DNA from 2 places in the Isoptericola aurantiacus genome. Region 2 is predicted to be linked to the other one. Evidence: predicted binding sites of a transcription regulator. Region 2 holds the regulator's gene; the other holds the start of a gene.
The links. The regulator HrcA, encoded in region 2, represses chaperone genes, less so after heat shock. The targets are predictions, from matches to a motif close to TTNGCACTCGNNNNNNNCGAGTGCNAA.
Positions count from the first base shown of each region.

Region 1 (4,407 bases), on a different contig from region 2:
TCGTTCCCGCAGACGGCGGAGATCCGCAGGGCCCGGTCCGCCTGGGCGAAGGGCGAGCTGCCCGACGACGCGTACACCGCGGCAATGCAGGCGGAGATCGCGCGCGTGGTCGCCCTCCAGGAGGAGATCGGCCTGGACGTGCTGGTGCACGGCGAGCCCGAGCGCAACGACATGGTGCAGTACTTCGCGGAGCTGCTGGACGGGTTCGCGACGACGGACCTCGGCTGGGTGCAGTCCTACGGGTCGCGCTGCGTGCGCCCGCCGATCCTGTGGGGTGACGTGACGCGGCCGGCCCCGATGACGGTCGGGTGGACCACGTACGCGGCGTCGCTCACCGAGAAGCCGGTCAAGGGGATGCTCACCGGGCCGGTGACGATCCTGGCGTGGTCGTTCGTGCGGGACGACCAGCCGCTCGCGGACACCGCGAACCAGGTGGCGCTCGCCCTGCGCGACGAGGTGGCCGACCTGGAGGCCGCCGGCACCGCCGTCGTCCAGGTGGACGAGCCGGCGCTGCGGGAGCTGCTGCCGCTGCGGCGTGCCGATCAGGAGACGTACCTGGAGTGGTCGGTCGGGTCCTTCCGCCTGGCCACCGCCGGCGCCGCGGCGTCGACCCAGGTGCACACGCACCTGTGCTACTCGGAGTTCGGGGAGGTCATCGGGGCGATCGACGGCCTCGACGCGGACGTGACCTCGATCGAGGCGGCGCGCTCGCGCATGGAGGTCGTGCCGGAGCTGCACGCCGCCGGGTACGCGCGCGGCGTCGGGCCGGGCGTGTACGACATCCACTCGCCGCGGGTGCCCTCGGCCCAGGAGGTCACCGAGCTGCTGGAGCTCGCCGTGACGTCGATCGACCCGGCCGTGGTGTGGGTCAACCCTGACTGCGGGCTCAAGACCCGCGGGTACGCCGAGGTGGAGCCGTCGCTGCGGCACCTCGTCGAGGCGGCCCGGACGGTGCGCGCCACCCTCTGACCCTCGTCGCCGAGCATGCCGTGGGGCCCGTCCGCAGGCGCGGGCGGGCCCCACGGCACCGTCGACCGCCCGGAGGGCGTGCTCGCGGGACGGTGGGTGGCGGGTGACCCAGGTCATCGATCGAGGCAACCGTCGTGTGTCACCATGGTCTCGGCCCCGCCGTCGGCGCGGGCCCACCGGATCGGATCGAGGAGCGAAGGATGCAGGGCGTCGTCGCGGGGAGCGGGGTGGCCGTGGAGGCCTGCTCAGGCACCCCCGGCCCCCGAGGCACCCGCCGCTGACCGCCGTCCCACGACGCGGAGCGAGCAGGGGCCCGGTTCTCCCCTGCCCTCAGCCACCCGCCGACGACGCCGCGCACCGCCGCGCGTCGGGCGCCGTGGCGCCCCCGCTCACGAAAGCCGCACCATGAGCCCCCTCACCGAAGCACAGCTCCGCGCCGCCCTCGTCAACACCACCCGCAGCGAGCGACAGCGCATGATCGTCCCCGACCTCGACGCGATCCGGTGGGACCGCCTCGAGTACCTCGGCTGGCGCGACCGCAAGCAGCCGCTGGCCGCCTACGCCGTCGTCGAGATCGACGCCGCACCGGTCGGCATCATCCTGCGCGCCCCCGAGACGAGCAGCCGCCGCGCCGCGATGTGCGCCTGGTGCGAGGAGGTGGGCGACGGCAGCGACACGTCCCTGCTCGTCGCCCGCCGGGCCGGCGCCGTCGGCCGCAAGGGCAACACCATCGGCACGCTCGTCTGCTCGGACTTCCGCTGCTCCCGGCACGTGCGACGCCGGCCGACGCTCGCCGAGACCGGGACGGACGACGACGAGGCGCGTGCCGCCGTCGTCGAGCGCCGCATCGCCGGGCTCCAGGAGCGGGTCCGACGGTTCGTCGAGGAGGTCCGCAGCACCGCATGAGGCTGTTCGCTGTGAGCGAAGAGCCGGGATCTGGCACTCTCGGGTCGAGAGTGCTAAATCATGAGGTGTAGCCAGGCGACGCCGGACGGACCGGCGCGCTGATCGCGGTCGGGGCCGCGGATCGTGGCCCCCGTCGAGGAGGTGATGCGCGATGGCTACCTACTGGGACCCGTTCCAGGAGATGGACCGACTGTTCGGCTCGCTCGCCACGTCCAGGAACGCGCCGGGCATGCCGATGGACCTGTTCCGCGAGGGTGACCACTACGTCCTCGCCGCCGACCTGCCGGGGATCGATCCCGGCAGCATCGACGTCTCGTGCGAGGACCGCACCCTCACGATCCGCGCCGAACGCACACCCCGCTCCGGCGAGGACCAGTGGCTGCTGCGCGAACGCCCGTCCGGCACGGTCGCACGGCAGCTCACCCTCGGTCGGGGGCTGGCGCTCGACCGGATCAGCGCCTCCTACGCCGAGGGCGTGCTGATCCTCACCATCCCCGTGGCCGAGGACGCCAAGCCGCGCAAGATCGAGGTCGCGCGCGCGAGCAGCGAACCGACCACCATCGAGGCCTGAGCGGCGCGTGCGCGACCTCGCCGGGGACCGCCGCGACGTCGGCCGGTCCCCGGCGCGGTCGCGCACGGACCTGCTCTCGCCGGCTCGCTCCGGGCTACCGCCAGAACCCTCGGTCGCGACACCCCTGCACTCGCCAGCTCGCTCCGGGCTTTCGCACAGCGCTATCGGTCGCGCCGACCTTGCACTGCGCTACGCGCGAGTGCCTCGTCCCTCGGCCCTCACGCTCCGCTTCGCTCCAGGTCAGCGCTCGGAGGCGCCGATCATGGGGAGCCCGAAGCCCAGGCACACGGCCAGGATGCCGCCGGTGAACAGGTACGGGGAGAGGTCGCTGCCGCCCGTGGCGCCGATGCCGATGAGGGCGAGCCCGGCCGCGAAGAGCACGAACGAGACGATGACCCGCCCGAGCATCGCCCCGGGGGCGTCGTTCTGCGGGGGCCGGTTCACCTGGAAGTCGCTCATGGGACCAGCGTAGCCCGGTCCCGCGCCGCTCTCCCCCGTCAGTCCACGCGCTCCAGCGTCACCGCGTCCTCCGTACCGCCGTCGATCACCAGCTCGTCGGCGTCGACGACGTCGACGGGGATCTGCTGCAGCAGCTCGTCCGACCCCGGATCCTTCATCTCGAGGAAGATCCCTACCCCGTCCGGCATGCTCCACGTACCGGAGACGTCCTGCGGGTCGCCGTGGCCCAGCAGCTCGGCAGGGACGTCGGTGGCGGTGAACTCCTCCGCGTCGAGGACCACCTGGAAACCGCCGTCGGCCGGCTCGAACGTCCCGACGAGGTCGCTTCGCTGGTCGACCGCTGCCCCCGACGGGGTGTCGGTCGTGGTGCACCCGGCGAGTCCCGCCGGGATCAGGACGAGCGCGGCCGCGGCCGTCGATCGTCGGAGCCGGTCAGGCATCGTCTCTCCACCATGGGGGGCACGTTGCCGCCGGACGATACCAGACGTCCCATCGACCAGCAGACCTACGGCAGCCGCGGACGCCGGACGGCCAGCCCGGCGCGCGCCGGGTCCAGCTCGACCGGGCTGACCAGCACGGCCGGCCCCCGGTGCAGCACGCCGTCCGTGACGGGCACGCACCGCACGCCGCCCCGGCCACCCCGCATCGCCGCATGCACCCCCGGCGCCAGGACGCGGTCCATCCACGCGCACGGGTTCGCCGCGCGTCCGGCCCGCAACGTCACCTCCCCCGCCCGGGAACGGATCGTGAACTCCGAGCCGACCAGCGGCGCCAGCTCGGCGCCACGCAGCACCACGTTGCGTCGGGTCAGCAGCGGGTCCAGCGGCCCGGTGCCGAGCTCGTCGGCGATCGCCTCGAGCGCCTCGGCGGCGAACAGCGTCACGGCCGCGTCCAGGTGCGCGGCCTTGCCGAAGAACCGGTCCCCCACGATCCCCTTGCCGGCCACGACCTGCGCCTCGGCGAGGTCCGACGTCGGCACGTCCGCGGCGCCGTCGCGCGGACGTCCGAAGTACGCGTGCTCGGGCGAGACGAGCAGGTGCTCGATCCGGACCGGGTACTCGAAGGTGGCCATGCGCCGAGTCTGGCACCCAGCACCCGGTCCGTAGGATGTGCCGGTGCCGACGCCGCCCCTCCCCCGCCGCATCCTCGTCGCGGGCACCTCCGGCGCGGGCAAGACGACGCTCGCCGCCCGGATCGGCGCGACCCTCGGCGTCCCCCACACCGAGACGGACGCCCTGCACCACGGTCCGCACTGGACGCCGCGCCCGGAGTTCCTCGACGACGTCCGCGCCCTCGCCGCGGGTGAGACCTGGGTGTGCGAGTGGCAGTACCGCCGGGCGCGCCCGATCCTGCTGGAGCGCGCGGAGATGCTGGTGTGGCTCGACCTGCCGGTCGGCGTGGTGATGAACCAGGTGGTGCGCCGCACCGTGGACCGCCGTCTGCGCCGGACGGTGCTGTGGAACGGCAACGTCGAACCGCCGTTGCGCACGTTCCTCACCGAT
Region 1 covers NZ_JBJBAE010000001.1:1,080,379-1,084,785, reverse strand. The annotation lists gene metE (5-methyltetrahydropteroyltriglutamate--homocysteine S-methyltransferase) at 1-969, shown strand, start outside; gene ACIQLL_RS04990 (FBP domain-containing protein) at 1,375-1,875, shown strand; gene ACIQLL_RS04985 (Hsp20/alpha crystallin family protein) at 2,027-2,446, shown strand; gene ACIQLL_RS04980 (hypothetical protein) at 2,687-2,905, opposite strand; gene ACIQLL_RS04975 (hypothetical protein) at 2,944-3,345, opposite strand; gene ACIQLL_RS04970 (MOSC domain-containing protein) at 3,411-3,977, opposite strand; gene ACIQLL_RS04965 (P-loop NTPase family protein) at 4,021-4,407, shown strand, end outside.
Region 1: a site for HrcA is predicted at 1,906-1,932, ahead of ACIQLL_RS04985 (Hsp20/alpha crystallin family protein). Genes of this name have one in related genera too.

Region 2 (4,407 bases):
ACGCGCACGTGCACCGCGCCGTCGGCGACGGACTCGACCACGCCCCGGGCGCGCGTCCCGACGCCGTCCACGACGTCGACCCGCTCCCCCGGTGCACGCCGCTGCACGACGCCCGCATGGCGTGCCTCCGACCCGGTGAGCACGACGCTCCCGCCCGGGGCGGTGGTGGCCAGGACGCCGGCGTCGACGAGGAAGACCGGCGCGCTCACGGGGTGCCCCCCGTTCGCGAGCCCTGCGGTGCCTCGCTCACGTGTCAGCGTCCGCTCAGCTTGTCCCGCAGCCGGCTGAAGACGCCCGGGTGGGCGGCCGTGAGGCGCGGCTCGGGCCGCTCCTCGCCGCGCACCGCGGCGAGCTTGCGCAGCAGCTCGGTCTGCTCCTCGTCGAGGGTCGACGGGATCTGGACGTCGACGTGGACGTTGAGGTCACCGCGGCCGGTGGCGTGCAGGTGTCCGACGCCGAGCCCCTTGAGGGTGACGATCTGGCCGGGCTGGGTTCCGGGCCGCAGGTCGATCTCCTCGGGGCCGTCGAGCGTGTCCAGCTCCAGGACCGTGCCGAGCGCCGCCGCCGTCATCGGCACCTGCAGCGTGCAGTGCAGGTCGTCCCCGCGACGCACGAAGATGTCGTGCGCCTTCTCGCGGATCTCGACGTACAGGTCGCCGGCGGGGCCGCCGCCAGGACCGACCTCGCCCTGCGCGGACAGCTTGATCCGGGTGCCGGTGTCGACACCGGCGGGCACGTTGACGGTCAGGGTGCGGCGCGAGCGGACGCGGCCCTCGCCGGAGCACTCCGCGCACGGCTCCGGGATGACCGTGCCGAACCCCTGGCAGGCGGCGCAGGGCGCCGTGGTCATGACCTGACCGAGGAACGACCGGGCGACGCGCTGGACGTTGCCCCGGCCCTGGCAGACCTCGCACGTGCGCACGTCGGTGCCGGGTCGGCAGCCGTTGCCGCTGCAGGTGCCGCACACCACGGCGGTGTCGACCTGCAGCTCACGCTTGGCACCGAACGTGGCCTCGGCCAGGTCGATGTCGATGCGCACCAGGGCGTCCTGGCCCCGGCGGGCGCGCGGGACGGGTCCGGAGGTCTGCTGGCCGCCGCCGAAGAACGTCTCGAAGATGTCCTGGAAGCCGAAGCCCTGGCCGAACCCGGCGCCGGCACCGCCTCCGGGGGCGCTCGGGTCGACGCCCATGTCGAACTGCTGGCGCTTCTCCGGGTTGGAGAGCACCTCGTAGGCGCGGGCGACGTCCTTGAACTTCTCCTCGCCCTCGGCGCCGGCGACGTCCGGGTGGAGCTCACGGGCGAGGCGTCGGTAGGCCTTCTTGATCTGCTCGGGCGAGGCGTCGCGGTCGACGCCGAGGATCTCGTAGTAGTCGGTCACAGGTCTCTCTTCGGTGACGTACGCAGTCTGGTCAGGATGTCGCGCCGGCCGGTCAGCCCGGCAGCACGCGCGACAGGTAGCGGGCCACGGCACGCACCGAGGCGATGGTGCCGGGATAGTCCATGCGGGTGGGGCCGATCGAGCCGAGGGTGGCGACCGTGTCGCCGTCCGTACCGTAGCCCGATGCCACGACAGACGTCTCGGCCAGCCCGTCGAGCCGGTTCTCGTGGCCGATGCGCACACCGACCCCGTCCCCCGACATCTCGGTCAGCAGCCCGAGGAGCACGACCTGCTCCTCCAGCGCCTCGAGCACGGGGCTCAGCCCCTGCTCGAAGATGGCCTCCGGGCGCGCGAGGTTGGCCGTGCCGGCCAGCACGATGCGTTCCTCGCTCTCCTCGCCGAGCGTCTCGATCACGAGGTCGGCCACGGCGCGGGCCACCCCACCCAGGTCGGGCCCGACGGCCTCGACGACGTCGACGAACGCGGCGGGCAGCTCGGTGAGCCGCTTGCCCGCCGCCGCGGCGTTGAACCGGGCCCGCAGCTCGCCGAGGGTGCCCTCGTCGAGCCGAGGTCCGCCGTCGTGCCCGGGACGGGACGGCAGCTCGCAGAAACGCTGCTCGACCCGGCCGGTGTCGGTGATGACGACGACCAGCAGACGACCCTCGGCCACGGGGACGAGCTCGAGGTGGCGCAGCCCCGAGCGCCGCAGCGACGGGTACTGCACGACGGCGACCTGTCCCGTGAGCTGGGCGATGAGCCGCCCGGCACGGACGAGGACGTCGTCGAGGTCCACGGCCTGCGAGAGGAAGGTCTCGATCGCCCGCTTCTGCGGGACGCTCAGGGGCCGGACCTCGGCCAGCCGGTCCACGAAGACGCGGTACCCGGCGTCGGTGGGGATCCGCCCGGCGGAGGTGTGCGGCTGGGCGATGTACCCGGCCTCCTCCAGGGCGGCCATGTCGTTGCGGATCGTCGCGGGCGAGACCCCGAGCTGGTGCCGCTCGGTGAGCACGCGCGAACCGACGGGCTCGCGCGAGGTGACGTAGTCCTCCACGATGGCGCGCAGCACGGCGAGCCTGCGTGCCTCGCTCATGGTCGGCCTCCCCTCGACGCTCCGGACGTTTAGCACTCTCGTGCCGTGAGTGCCATCCTACGCGCCGCCACGGACGCCACGGAGGGCGCCGTCGGGTCCCTGAGGTACCTCAGGCGCTCCCGCTCCCGGTGGCAGCGCCCGAGAACAGGTCATCCGGCCGATCCGCCCGCCTGCCTCAGCCGCCGAGGCTGTGAGCATGAACCCGATCGAGCACCTGACCGCCCACCGGCTGCACGAGGCCGAGCTGGTGCACCGCGTCGAACGAGCCCGCGCGGCCCGTGAGCGCCGCACCGCACGCACCGCCGCGGCCCCGTCGGAGCTCGCGCGCCGTCCCGCGCCCGTCCGCCTGCTCGCCGCGCTGCGCCGCCCCGCGTGACCCTCGTGACGTCGGGCGCGACGTCGGGCGCGGCGTCGGGCGCGGCGGTGGGCGCGGCGGTGGCCGCACCGTCCACCTGGCACGATGACGGCATGTCACCGCAGCGCTCCCCGCTGGTCGGCCGCGCGGCCGAGCTCGCCGTCCTGCACGCCGGTCTGGCCGGCGCGCGGACCGGCAGCGGAGACACCGTCCTCGTCTCGGGCGAGGCCGGGATCGGCAAGACCCGGCTGGTGACCGAGCTGCTCGACGCCGCCGGGCCCGACGTGCTCGTCGCGAGGGGGCAGTGCGCCGACTCGGGAACGGGACCGGTCCCGTACTCCGGTCTCGACGGCATCCTGCGCGACCTCGTCACGGCGCTCGGGAGCGCCACGGTGCTCGAGGCCGCGGGGCCCGCTGCCGACGCCCTCGGAGCGGTGGCGCCCGCACTGGTCGAGGTGCGCCAGGACGTCGGGGCCGGACGAGCACCGGAGGCCGTGACCGACCTGCTCGTCGCTCTCGGGGCCGATCGCACCGTGATCGTCGTGCTGGAGGACCTGCACTGGTCCGACGACGTGACGCGATCGACGCTGGCGCGGCTGGCGCGCGCCGCCGGCTCGGCGTCCCTGCTGGTCCTGGCCACGTACCGGAGCGACGACGTCGATCGGCGTCATCCTCTGCGGGCCACCCTGGCCGAGCTGGACCGGGCACGGCTCGTCACCCGGGTCGAGGTACCGCGCCTCGAGGCCGGTCAGGTGGTCGAGCTCGCCCGCGCCGTGCCCGACGACGCACCCCTGGGCGCCCGCGCGCTGCAGGACGTCGTCGAACGCTCGGAGGGCGTGCCGTTCTACGTGGAGGAGCTGGCTGCCTATCGCGGGCTCGAGCTGCCCACGTCGCTGCGCGACGTGCTGCTGCTGCGGTACACCCTGCTGAGCGCGCGGGCGCAGGAGATCTGCCGGGTCGTCGCCGCGGCCGGCTCCCGCGTGCGGCACGACACCCTCGCCGCGGTCGTGGGCGACGCGGCCCTCGCCGACGCCGAGGGCGCGCTGCGCGAAGCCGTCGACGCACTCGTGCTCGTCACCGACGACGACGGCTACCGGTTCCGCCACGCCCTGACGCAGGAGGCGGTCGACGCCGAGCTCCTGCCGGGTGAGCAGCGGCGCCTGCACACCGCCTACGCCGAGCACCTCGCCGGTGGCGCATCCACGGTCCAGCGACTCGCCGAGGTGGCCGACCACTGGTGGCGGGCCCGGGTCCCGGACCGCGCGCTCGCCGCCGCGGTCCGCGCCCAGCACGCTGCCACGCAGTCCGGGAACGCCACCACCGCCGTCCGGCTCGCCGAGCGCGCCCTCGAGGCCTGGGACCTGGTCCCCGATCCCGAGCAGGTCGCCGGTATCACCCACGCCGAGATGCTTCGTCGGGCCGCCGAGGCCCAGCAGACCGCCACCCGGGTCGACCGCGCTCTGGCTCTCGCGCGCGGTGCGCTCGCCGAGTGGCCCGCCGAGGACCCCTCGGGCCGGGCCGCCGTGCTCGGCCTCATCAGCATCCTCCAGCTGCGCAGCGGCGACCCGGACGGGCGCCACTCCC
Region 2 covers NZ_JBJBAE010000006.1:199,138-203,544, reverse strand. The annotation lists gene ACIQLL_RS16075 (16S rRNA (uracil(1498)-N(3))-methyltransferase) at 1-209, opposite strand, end outside; gene dnaJ (molecular chaperone DnaJ) at 254-1,378, opposite strand; gene hrcA (heat-inducible transcriptional repressor HrcA) at 1,431-2,468, opposite strand; gene ACIQLL_RS16060 (hypothetical protein) at 2,665-2,844, shown strand; gene ACIQLL_RS16055 (helix-turn-helix transcriptional regulator) at 2,937-4,407, shown strand, end outside.